DNA from 2 places in the Pigmentiphaga aceris genome. Region 1 is predicted to be linked to the other one. Evidence: predicted binding sites of a transcription regulator. Region 1 holds the regulator's gene; the other holds the start of a gene.

Region 1 (6,280 bases):
TTCTGCCCGAGCAACCAGGCACCAAGCCTCACCCATCCTCTTGAAACCCCGATATATCGCCATTTCCGTGCTGCCGCAATAATGCGGTCGCAATGCTTGGGCACGCTGATTGCTGAATGCTTTCCATCTTTCGACGGAGACTTCCATGCACCTGCATCCCCACCTCCGCACGTCATTTCCGCTGATCGCTGCCTCGCTGGCGATTGCGTGTACCGCTTGCACCGCGATGCCGGACGAACCCCTGGCATCGGGTACAAATAACGACATTCTGGTGGCGCAGTCCACCAATGCCCCACCCGCCCCGCCCTCGCAGCCGACCCAGATCGTGAAGATCGAAGTTGCGCCTGCAGTGGAGACCGCTGCGCAGACGCCAGCCGGCGATCCGCTGATGACACCGTGGCGTCATTACGTCGACGGCCAGTTGATTGTCATGTACCAGGATGGTCACCGCTCTGCCGCCGCCCGTGCTGCCAATCAGCAGATCGGCGCGAAAGTGATCCAGGCGTTTCCGGTGATGCGTGGTGCGCTGGTGGCGCTGCCGGCTGGCATGAGTGTGCCGGAAGCGGTGGCTCGTTATCAGGCACTGCCTGGCGTGATCAATGTGTCGCCGAACGCGGTGGCAACCGAGCCTGATACGGTTGCAATGCACTGAGTTTTGCCGCTGAGCCTCAACACTGAACCTCGTACACGGCATGAGTCCAGCGGCGCTGTCGCCGACCGGATCTATGCCGCGATGCAAGGCAGTGTCAGCTGCCCGGCAGACAGAAATCCGACGGCAGGTTGCCCATGGCAACCCACACGATCAATGCCAGTGCAAAGCTGAAAGTCAGTGCGCCGGCCAGACGGATGCCAAGCGATTCCTTGCCTGCTCGCATCAAGGCCATCAATCCGCGTTGACCCAGCCATAGCTGTACGCCAGAGCCAGCAGCAAACGCCATCATGGCTACCGTGCCGGTAAGCACGTCCTGCGTCAGCCAGGCAATGGCAATCGCCGAATACAGAATGCCACAGGGCCACAGCGCCCATGCAATGCCAATCAGGAAAGTAGAGCGTGTGGGAGCCTTGCCCGGGCTGGTGTTTCGGCCAATGCCCGCCACCGGGACACGCACTTCCACTGTTTGCCCCATGCCAGCGCCGGCGGCAGCCGGCGTCATCACGCGCTGCGTAACACCGCTGCCGGCGTACGCTGGCCCACTGCTGGCCCTCAACACGCTGCGCGCCGCGCGCAGCAAGCCTTCCTGTACCCAGCGTGGATGACGACCGGTAAGCAACATCCAGCCACCCAGCATGGCCAGCAACACATGGCTAAGCAACCAGATCGGATGCAGCCACGCGGCCGCGCCGGCCACATGCGCCATGCCCACCGCACCAGCCGAAGCCAGCCCGCCCAATACCCCATACCCGAGGAAACGCCCCAGGTGAAACCAGGCAGCGTCGGCAGGCGTACGCGCTATCGCCACGGAAGCCGGGCCGCACATGGCGACACAGTGGACACCGCCGGCCAGTCCGAGCAAGGCAGTCGCCGTCACCACCGACAGGTTAAGCATTACAAGATCCGCGAAAATTGCACCTGTGCGCTGGCACGTTGTGCATAGCGGTCGAACACCCGCGCAATCGCGCGCACCAGGAACCAGCCGGCTTCCGTGACACGCAAACCTTCCTCATCGATTTCGACCAGACCCTGGGACACGAAGGTATCCATCATCGCCAGCTCTTCGGCGAAATGCCGGCGCGAGTCGATCAGATACGAGATGTCCATGACCTCGAAATTCAGCACGCCCTGGCACATGATTGCCATGATGACGGCGTGGCGCAGCAGGTCGTCCGCGCTCATGGCATGGCCACGGAACACCGGCAGGCGGCCGCCTTCGATGGCGTCGTAATACTCGTCCAGCGTGCGCACATTCTGCGCATAGGTGGCGCCCACGCGGCTGATGGCCGACACGCCCAGCGCAATCAGGTCACAGTCCGGCTGCGTGGTGTAACCCTGGAAGTTGCGGTGCATGCGACCCTGCCGCTTGGCAATCGCCAGCGCGTCATCGGGGCGTGCAAAGTGGTCCATGCCGATGTAATCCCAACCCGCATCGCCCAGACGGGTGATCGCGCTGTGCAACATGGCGACCCGTGCACTGGCGCTGGGCAGATCGTAATCATGAATGCGGCGCTGCGGCTTGAAGCGATCCGGCAGGTGCGCGTAGGCATAGACCGCCACACGATCGGGTGCCAGCCGGGCAAGCGTGTCCAGCGTGCGAACGAACGAGTCGGGGGTCTGCTTGGGCAGACCGTAGATCAGGTCTACGTTGATCGACTCGAAGCCTTCGGCACGCGCCGCTGCCATCAGGCTGAATACCTCATCTTCGGACTGCACACGGTGCACCGCTGCCTGCACATCGCGGTCGAAATCCTGAATGCCGAAACTCAGGCGATTGAAGCCCATGCGGCGCAGCGCATGCAGGCGTTCAGCATCGACCGTACGCGGATCGACCTCGATCGAACGTTCGGCATTTGCGGCGAACGGGAGCAGGCTTTCAAGCTTGTAGACCAGCGACTGAAGCTGATCGTCGTCCAGAAAAGTCGGCGTGCCGCCCCCCAGATGCAGCTGGGTGACTGGCGAGGTGTGCGACATGGCCTGGCGCGTCAGTTCGGCCTCGCGGAACAAGGCGGCCAGGTAACGGCGTGCCTTGGTCTTGTCGCGTGTGACAACCTTGTTGCAGGCGCAGTAATAGCAGATCGACTCACAGAACGGCACATGCACGTACAGCGACAGCGGCCGGGCAAGACCACCGATGCCGCGCACGGCGAGCGCGTGGCGGTGGGCGTCCAGATCGTGGGCTTCCGTGAAGCGATCGGCCGTGGGGTAGGATGTATAGCGAGGGCCAGGGGCGTCAAGCCGCGCCAGCAGCGCGGTGTCGGGGACGAATCCCGCGCCCCGATGCGCGGACGTCTGGCGGGTGGGATCGGGATTGCTGATCGGTTCCATGCAGCAACTTTGCCCCACTGGCTACAGGTGTGATTTGATCCAGGTCAACCCGCTTGCAGGTCGTTACACCGTACACTTGCGTCAGGAGAACACATGTCAGATGCCACCACGTCACCCCTGCGTCACGACCCGCCCGCTTTGAAAGAAGTCCAGGTCAGTTGTTCCAAATGCAATCTGCGCGAGCTTTGCATGCCGGTCCGTTTGCGCGAGGACGAACTCGATGTCCTCGATCGCCTGATCGCCAATCGCAAACGCGTGCCGCGCGGCAAACCTCTGTTCAGCAACGGCGACAAGTTCGGCGCGATCTATGCCATTCGCTCCGGCACCTTCAAAACACGCATCAACACGGCCGATGGCCGTGATCAGGTGACGGGTTTCCATATCTCCGGCGAAATCGTCGGCCTCGACGGCATGGGCGGTGAACAACACGCCTGCGACGCGATGGCGCTGGAAGATTCCGAAGTCTGCGTGATTCCGTACGACCGCCTTGAAGAGCTGTCGCGCGAGTGCACCACCCTGCAACAGCACTTCCACCGCCTGATGAGCCGCGAAATCGTGCGCGACCACGGCGTGATGCTGCTGCTGGGCAGCATGCGCGCCGAGGAACGTCTGGCCGCTTTCCTGCTCAACCTGGTGACCCGCATGCGGGCACGCGGATTCTCGGGCAGCGAACTGGTGCTGCGCATGACACGCGAAGAAATCGGCAGCTATCTGGGCCTCAAGCTTGAGACCGTCAGCCGCACCTTCTCGAAGTTTGCCGAGGAAGGACTGATCTCGGTGAACCAGCGCCACATCCGTATCGAGCAGCCAGAGAAGTTGCGCCAGATGGTCGGCACGCACGCTTGAGCCAGCGGTTTGCATTGCGGAAAACACTAGCCGTCTGCATGCGCATGTAGCACCCCGGTGCTACCCGCCCGCCCCCACAGCGGGCGGATACTTCCTGCCGGGGGGACACGCCCCCGAGGCGCAGGCTCTTGCGCCTCCACCCTGACGTCCGCCTCAAGCGGGCGCATTCTGGAGATTGGACATGGCAGCCAAACGCATTCTTTTCCTGGCCGGCGATTACGTCGAAGACTACGAACTGATGGTCCCGTTCCAGGCGCTCGCCGCCGTAGGCCACCAGTGCGATGTCGTGGCCCCGGAAAAGGCCAAGGGCGATCAGATCCGCACCGCCATCCACGACTTCGAAGGCGACCAGACCTACAGCGAAAAGCGCGGCCACAACTTCACGCTCAATGCCAGCTTCGCCGATGTCGATCCGGCTTCGTATGACGCGCTGCTGATCCCGGGCGGCCGCGCCCCCGAGTACATTCGCCTGAACCCGCGCGTGCTGGAAATCGTCAAACACTTTGCCGATGCCAACAAGCCCATCGCAGCCGTCTGCCACGGCCCGCAACTGCTGGCCGCAGCCGGCGTGCTGAAGGGTCGCAAAAGCTCGGCCTACCCGGCTTGCGCGCCGGAAGTGCGTCTGTCGGGCGGTGAATTCGTTGACGTGCCGATCGACGGTGCCTACACCGACGGCAACCTGGTGACCGCGCCCGCATGGCCGGCACACCCGGCATGGATCGGACAATTCCTGGCCTTGCTGGGCACCAAGATCACGCTGTAAAACTCAGCGTGCGCCGCCGCGCCGCCGGACTGTTCCGGCGGCGGGTGTGACGCTCAAGGAGATGGCTTCCCATGTGCAGCATCTACTCGCACACCGACCCGATTCTTTACGAATCGCGCACGCGTTCGATCCGCATCATGAAGGCGGTCACCAGCATCAAGCTGGAAAACCTGTTCTGGCAGACGCTCACCGAGCTGGCCAATGAGAACGGCATGACCACCAACCAGCTGATCGCCAAGCTGTTTGAAGAGGTCTACGCGTTCCGCGGCGAGACCACCAATTTCACGTCGTTCCTGCGGGTCAGCTGCCTGCGGTACATGGCATTGAAAGCCGATGCCAGCATGGATGGGCGCGAGGTCTGGCGACGGGCCATCGCGTCCACAGGCGCGGTTGAACCGGCAGAGGCAATGCAAGCTGCCGAGGCTCACCGCGCAGCTTGAGCACGAGGGGCAGCGTGCACCGGACGCGTGGTGCGCGCCTGCCGTTTTCGACGCCAGATGATCCACCCGGTCACGCTCAAGACAACGACCACGATCCCCAGTATCGACACCGCCAATTGCAACGGCCATCCCCATAGCGCCGCCATGTGCAGGCTGGTCAGCCACAGGGTCGCGGTGTCGCCCGCCACGCCACCGGTGGGTAACTGAACACCGCGCAGCTTTCCGTCTGCGGCATCGAAGAACACGTGGGTGCTACCCGTCTTGTCGCGGATGTCCTGCGTGCTGCGCACGGTGTAACGATAGAGATTGGCGCGCGGATCGAAAGCCAGCCAATGTTCGCCAACGATCCCAAGCTGCTTTTCCTCCGTCATGGTCGCCATGTGACGACGCCCTTGCGTCAGGGCTTGCTCCCAGTCCATGCTCGTCTTTGATCCAGACGCAGACTGCCTGAGCGCGCGGCGAAGGTCGGGCTGCTGATCCAACCAGACCCCCATCACCGGTCGGTATACCGCTGGCAGGTTGAAGGCGACACTGCTCCAGGCCATGCCCAGCAGCAACACCCACAACCACAGGCCGGACGCCCGGTGCAGATCGAAGCCCAGCTTGTAGCCACGGCTGCTGACGCGCAATGCCCACGCAGCGCGCCATCGCGCCAACCACGACTTGGCCGGGCCACCCGCGCGCCGTTTTGCTGCCCGCGCGGGGAAGGTCAGAAATGCGCCAATGAAACAGTCCAGCGTCCAGAGCAAGGCCACCACGCCCAGCACCCATTCACCGGTCGAGCCGGCCAATAACGAGGTGTGCAGCCGGTGGATCACAGGCAGCAGATTTTTCAGCCCATCGGTGGGGTCACCCCAGCGACGGTCACCTTGTATCAGGCCGGTCGCCGGGTCGATGAACACTTCCAGCAACACCGGCGATGCTGACCCGGGGTCGGTCAGCCAGACCGGAAAGGCCACGGTCTTGCCGGGATGCCGCGCAAGCGGGATGGCCAGCACCCGCCCCTGCGGATACGCGGCAACCACGATGTCGCGCAGCACGGCCGGCACCATCGGTGCCAATGCTACTGATGTGGCGGGTGTGCGCAGCAGTTCCGGCGCAACCCAGGCATCGAGTTCGTCATGCCACGCCAGTATCGACCCGGTGGCAGATGCCAGAATCAAAAATGCCAGCGTGGCCAGACCCAGCCATCGGTGCAGCAGGACAAGTCGTGCGCGCACGATTTACCAGCGGTAGCTGACGGTCCCGATG
Region 2 (6,280 bases), 2.0 Mb from region 1:
TGACCGAAGCGGGTGTGTTGTCGCGCCGCCTGCCGTTCCAGACCGACCCCACGCTTCGGCGTGCGATCAATCATGGTGATGTGGCCTATGTGGATCATCATCTGTCGGATACCGCCGAACAGTTGCGTGCCGGCCATCTGCCCGCGGTTGATCTGGCCATCATCGAAGCGGCCGCCATCACGGAATCAGGGGCTATCGTGCCCACAATGTCGGTCGGCAATTCCGCCGCTTTTGCCCAGCAGGCACGGCAGATCGTGATTGAACTGAACACCTCCGTGCCCGCTGCAATCGAAGGTTTGCATGACATCTACGTACCGGGCGCGCGGCCGCATCGCGGGCCGATCGATCTCTGTTCGGTGTCGCAGCGTATTGGCGGGCATGCAATCTCGGTAGACCCGTCGCGCATTGCAGCGATTGTGATGACCGACCAGCCCGACAGCCCGTCGAACGCCTTGCCACCAGATGCCGATACCCAGCTGATTGCCGGGCATATCAACGACTTCCTGCTCAACGAAGTGCGGCGTGGACGTTTGCAGCGTTCGTTGCTGCCGCTTCAGGCTGGCATTGGCACGATCGCCAACGCGGTATTGCATGGCTTTGTCGATTCCCCGTTCGAGAATCTGACGATGTACTCCGAAGTCTTGCAAGACAGTGCCATCGAGCTGCTGGACCTGGGCAAGCTGGGCTTTGCGTCGGCCTCGTCGATTACGGTGTCTGCCTCGGTACACCAGCGCATTCTGGACCGCATCGAACACTACCGCGAACGTATCGTGCTGCGCCCGCAAGAAATCAGCAATGCGCCGGAGTTGGTGCGCCGCTTGGGCATCGTCGCGATCAATACCGCGCTGGAATTCGACTTGTACGGCAACGTGAATTCCACGCATGTCAGCGGCACGCAGATGATGAACGGCATCGGTGGCTCGGGTGATTTTGCCCGCAACGCGCACCTGGCGATTTTTGTGTCGAAGTCGATTGCCAAGGGCGGTGATATATCCAGCGTGGTGCCGATGGTGTCGCACGTGGACCATACCGAACACGATGTCGATGTGCTGGTTACGGAAGTTGGCCTGGCCGACCTGCGTGGCCTGGCTCCGCGCGAACGGGCACGGGCAGTGATCGAAAACTGCGTGCATTCCAGCTACCGCGACGCGCTGCGCGACTATTTCAACCGTGCCTGTCTGCGTGGTGGGCAAACGCCGCATGTGCTGGAGGAAGCCTTCTCGTGGCATCAACGCCAGCGTGATACGGGGTCGATGCTTGAGGGCGCGCGGGCCTTGCTGGTGGCGTGATCGGTTTGGCCTGGGCCGTCGGGCTGACACGAGCACATCGTGCTCAGGAAAAACGCGTTGTCCTGATCTAGGTCATAAATGCGTCCCGGCCCGCCTTGCATACTGCCCGAGACCGCGCAGACGGCGACGCATCCTGCGCGCTCATACCCGGAATCTACCCCGGCGCGGCAGGAGAAACGCATGCACGACCGTATCCGCCACCCCGCCTCGCGCCAGCGCATTACCAGCGCTGACCATGCTGCCGCCCTGATCGAAAATGGCATGACGCTTGGCCTGAGCGGCTTTGCGCGCGCGGGCGATGCCAAGGCCGTGCCACACGCCTTGGTCAAGCGGGCGGCCCAAATGCCTTTACATATCGGACTGATGAGCGGGGCCTCGTTGGGCCATGACACGGATCGCCTGTTGACCGAGGCTGGCGTGCTGTCTCGCCGGTTTCCCTTCCAGACCGATCCTACATTGCGTCGTGCGATTAATCACGGTGACGTGGCTTTCATTGACCAGCATCTGTCGCAGACCGCCGAAAGGCTGCGCGCTGGCCATTTGCCGGCTATTGACGTCGCCGTGATCGAGGCGGCGGCCATCACGGAAACAGGCGCCATCGTGCCGACCATGTCAGTGGGCAACGCACCGGTGTTCGCGCAACTGGCGCGGCAGATCGTGATCGAGTTGAACACATCGGTGCCGGCCGCTATTGAAGGTCTGCACGACATCTACATGCCCGGCTCTCGACCGCAGCGTGGTCCGATGGAACTGGGCTCGGTGTCACAGCGCATCGGCGGCAGCGCGATCTCGGTGGACCCCGATCGTATCGCGGCCATCGTCATGACTGACCAGGCCGACAGCCCCTCGCATGCGCTGCCGTCGGACCCTGAAACCGATCAGATCGCCGGACACATCAACGACTTCCTGTACAACGAGGTGCATCACACCCGACTGCAGCGTTCGCTGTTGCCCTTGCAGGTGGGCGTCGGCACCATCGCCAATGCCGTGCTGCACGGTTTTCTGGATGCGCCCTTCGACGGGCTGAGCCTGTATTCCGAGGTCTTGCAGGACAGCACCTTCGAGCTGCTGGATGCCGGCAAGCTGCTGTTCGCGTCGGCCTCGGCCATCACCGTGTCGGCACCGGTGCAGCATCGTTTCATGGAGCAGATCGAGCACTACCGCGAACGCATCGTGCTGCGTCCGCAAGAGATCAGCAACGCCCCGGAACTGGTACGTCGCCTGGGCATCATCGCGATCAATACCGCGCTGGAGTTCGACCTGTACGGCAACGTCAATTCCACCCACGTCAGCGGTACCCACATGATGAACGGCATTGGCGGCTCGGGCGACTTCGCGCGCAACGCCCATTTGTCGATCTTCGTGTCGAAGTCGATCGCCAAGGGCGGGGATGTGTCTTGCGTGGTGCCGATGGTGTCCCACGTGGACCACACCGAGCACGATGTCGATGTGCTCGTCACCGAAGTCGGCTTGGCGGACCTGCGTGGTTTGTCACCGCGCGAGCGCGCCCGTGCCGTGATCGAGCATTGCGTCCACCCCAGCTACCGCGATGCGCTGCGTGATTACTTCAACCGCGCCTGCCTGCGCGGTGGTCAGACGCCGCATGTGCTGGAAGAGGCGTTCTCGTGGCACCAACGCCAGCGGGAAACCGGGTCGATGCGTGAGGGTGGTTCGGCGCTGCGGGTGGCGTAATTACAAGGGTTTCCGTGCTTGGCGCAGACGGGGCTTGGCAGCGTTAAGTAGCAGGCGAGACATTGATACAGGGGGGACCGCGACCAGCCATGTTGGTGGCCGCGATCTGACTACGATGAACCCCGCATGCCCCGGGCAGCGGTTTACTGCAGCATATCCAGCACGATCCGGCCTTCGATGGTGCCGGCATGCATGCGGGCGAAGATGTCGTTGATATTTTCCAGTCGATCGGCCGTGACGGTGGCCTTGACCTTGCCCTCGGCAGCGAACGCCAGCGACTCCTGCAGGTCCAGACGGGTGCCGACGATGGAACCGCGCACCGTGATGCCGCGCAATACCATGTCGAAGATCGGCAGGGGGAAGGAACCCGGCGGCAAGCCATTGAGCGATACCGTGCCGCCTCGGCGCAGCATGCCCATGGACTGCTCGAAGGCCTTGGGCGACACGGCGGTGACCAGCACGCCGTGCGCGCCGCCGATTTCCTTTTGCAACACCGCGATCGGGTCTTCCTTCAGCGCGTTGATGGTCAGCGATGCGCCCAGGCGGGTAGCCAGTTCCAGCTTGTCGTCGGCAATGTCCACGGCCGCTACGTTCAGGCCCATGGCCTTGGCGTATTGCACGGCCATGTGACCAAGGCCACCCACGCCGGATATCACCACCCAGTCACCGGGTTTGGTGTTGGTGACCTTCAAGCCTTTGTAGACCGTGACCCCAGCGCACAGGATGGGCGCGACTTCCAGGAAGTCCAGATTCTTCGGCAGGTGGCCCACGTAGTTGGGATCGGCGATCACGTAGTCGGCAAAGCCGCCGTTGACCGAATAGCCGGTGTTTTGCTGCGATTCGCATAGGGTTTCCCAGCCGCCCAGACAATGGGTGCAGCAACCGCAGGCTGTGTACAGCCACGGAATGCCAACCCGGTCGCCTTCCTTCACGTGGGTAACGCCTGCGCCCACGGCAGACACGGTGCCCACGCCTTCGTGGCCGGGGATGAAGGGAGGATTGGGCTTGACCGGCCAGTCGCCTTCGGCTGCATGCAGGTCGGTGTGGCAGACGCCGCTGGCCGCAATGCGGACCTGAATCTGGCCTGCCTTGGGCTCGGGAACGGGGATTTCATCGATAGAGAGTGGTTTGCCGAATTCACGCACCACCGCGGCTTTCATCGTCTTGGCCATGTCATCTCCTGTCGCTGCCCGCCGCTTGCGGCGCGCAGGATTACGCAGGCGACGGCGGCTGGCAGTACTGCACTTTCGCTACCAATGGTTCATTAGGCGCGCGAATCGACGGGGGATCGTTGATTGAAATCAAGGTAAAGGACTCCTTGGCCTGCACGCTTGCTCCGGGGCTGCACGGACGGTGACGCATGATCGAGCCCGGGTCTGGTAGACCTGCATCGCGTCGTGGATTGTCATCAAGGCAGCGTCTGCGCCCGCGTCCAATAAGCCGCATCGCGATACGCTTCGCGCAGATGATCGACCAACGCATGTACACGCGCCGGCAAGTGTTTGCGTTGTGGGAACACGGCGTAGATGCCGTTGGGGGGCGCGGCGTAGTCGTCAAGCACCGAGGCCAGCCTGCCGTTGGCAAGGTCTTCCGATACCTCCCACATCGAGCGCCATGCCAGGCCGCGTCCGGCCAGCGCCCAGGCGTGCAGCACCGCGCCGTCGCTGCAACCCATATCACCGTCGATGCGATGCGCGACGATTTTGCCAGCGTCAGAGAACAACCAGCCGCGCGCCTGCCCGGCACCGCCCAGGGACAGGCAATTGTGTTGGGCCAGCTCCGATGGCTGCGTGGGTATGCCGCGCCGCGCCAGGTAGGCTGGTGCGCCCACTACCACGCGCCGGTTTTCGCCCAGGCGCACGCCCACCAGGCTGGAGTCTTCCAGGTCGCCCAGGCGAATCGCGCAGTCGTAGCCCTCGCTGCGCAAGTCCACCACGCGATCAGTCAGGTCCAGCGACACGGACAGCGCAGGGTGGGCGTCCATCAAGGCGGGCAAAAGCGGTGCGACGTGACGCCTGCCAAAGCCCGCCGGTGCGGTGATGCGCAAGCGGCCGCTGGCCTGCGCGCCACGCACGGCGACTTCACTTTCCGCGTCTTCCAAGGATTCCAGGATGGCGCGGCTGCTGACCAGAAACCGCGCGCCTTCTGCTGTGAGCGACAGGCGACGGGTACTGCGCACCAGCAGCTTCAAACCCAGCCGGGCTTCCAGCGCATCGAGCCGTCGGCCGATAAGGGCGGGCACCACGCCTTCAGCGCGCGCCGCCGCCGACAGGCTGCCCAGCGTGGCTGCATTCACGAAGGTTTCGAGTTGCTTGAAGCGGTCCATATTGAGGCGGTCGAAAAGATGTTGAGAGCTGCCGGACCTGGAGGCGGGCGGGCTGAAAATTTCAAAGACAGCAGAGATATCAAGACATGAAGCAAGCCATAAACCAAGACGCGAAATTCAGCCGAAACGTGAAAGGCGCACGCTGTCCCCAAGCAGAACAACAGACGTTGCCAGCTTCATACTGAAAGTAAAATCTGAAGTGACTATTTTATGGCTAATTGCCGCGCGGCTGCGGCCTACACTGCTGACATTGCGCCGGGCATGAAGCGGCGTCTGATTTTCCCCTTTCAAGGAACCTCCATGAGCTTGGATCTGCCCGCTGGCGTCGCCATTTCTGCCCCCGTCTCTGCTGAATTCGCCGAGATCCTGACGCCTGACGCCCTGGCGCTGGTGGCCAAGCTGCATCGCCAGTTCGAATCGCGTCGCCAGGAACTGCTGGCAGCCCGTGCCGCACGCGCCAAGCGTCTGGACGCCGGTGAGCGCCCGGACTTCCTGCCGGAAACCCAGGCCGTTCGTGACGGCGACTGGACCATCACGCCGCTGCCGCAAGACCTGCTGTGCCGTCGCGTGGAAATCACCGGCCCGGTTGAACGCAAGATGGTGATCAACGCGCTGAATTCCGGTGCCGACAGCTACATGACGGACTACGAGGATTCCAATTCGCCCTTGTGGGAAAACCAGATCAGCGGCCAGATCAATCTGCGCGACGCGATCCGCCGCACCATCAAGCTGGAACAGAACGGCAAGACCTATCAACTGAACGACAAGGTGGCCGTGCTGCAAGTTCGCCCGCGCGGCTGGCATCTGGACGAAAAGCACGTCACGGTCGACGGCCAGCGTGTGTCGGGCGGCATCTTCGACTTCGCGCTGCACTTGTTCCATAACGGCAAGGAACTGCTGTCGCGCGGTTCGGGCCCGTACTTCTACCTGCCCAAGATGGAAAGCCATCTGGAAGCGCGCCTGTGGAACGACG

The links. Region 1 encodes FNR, which switches genes on or off when oxygen is low (the NO sensors DNR and NnrR bind a similar motif). Its sites were predicted from a motif close to TTGATNNNNATCAA; they were not measured.
Region 2: a site for FNR is predicted at 4,273-4,286, ahead of adhP (alcohol dehydrogenase AdhP). Genes of this name have one in related genera too.

The regions. Positions count from the first base shown of each region.
Region 1 covers NZ_CP043046.1:1,331,603-1,337,882, reverse strand. Annotated here, with positions in the region: gene FXN63_RS05610 (S8 family serine peptidase) at 146-652, shown strand; gene FXN63_RS05605 (sulfite exporter TauE/SafE family protein) at 747-1,547, opposite strand; gene hemN (oxygen-independent coproporphyrinogen III oxidase) at 1,547-2,980, opposite strand; gene fnr (fumarate/nitrate reduction transcriptional regulator Fnr) at 3,074-3,826, shown strand; gene FXN63_RS05590 (DJ-1/PfpI family protein) at 4,008-4,589, shown strand; gene FXN63_RS05585 (ribbon-helix-helix domain-containing protein) at 4,661-5,029, shown strand; gene FXN63_RS05580 (PepSY-associated TM helix domain-containing protein) at 5,014-6,249, opposite strand; gene FXN63_RS05575 (TonB-dependent siderophore receptor) at 6,253-6,280, opposite strand, start outside.
Region 2 covers NZ_CP043046.1:3,313,600-3,319,879, reverse strand. Annotated here, with positions in the region: gene scpC (succinyl-CoA:acetate CoA-transferase ScpC) at 1-1,289, shown strand, start outside; gene scpC (succinyl-CoA:acetate CoA-transferase ScpC) at 1,470-2,981, shown strand; gene adhP (alcohol dehydrogenase AdhP) at 3,125-4,153, opposite strand; gene FXN63_RS14365 (LysR family transcriptional regulator) at 4,390-5,307, opposite strand; gene aceB (malate synthase A) at 5,608-6,280, shown strand, end outside.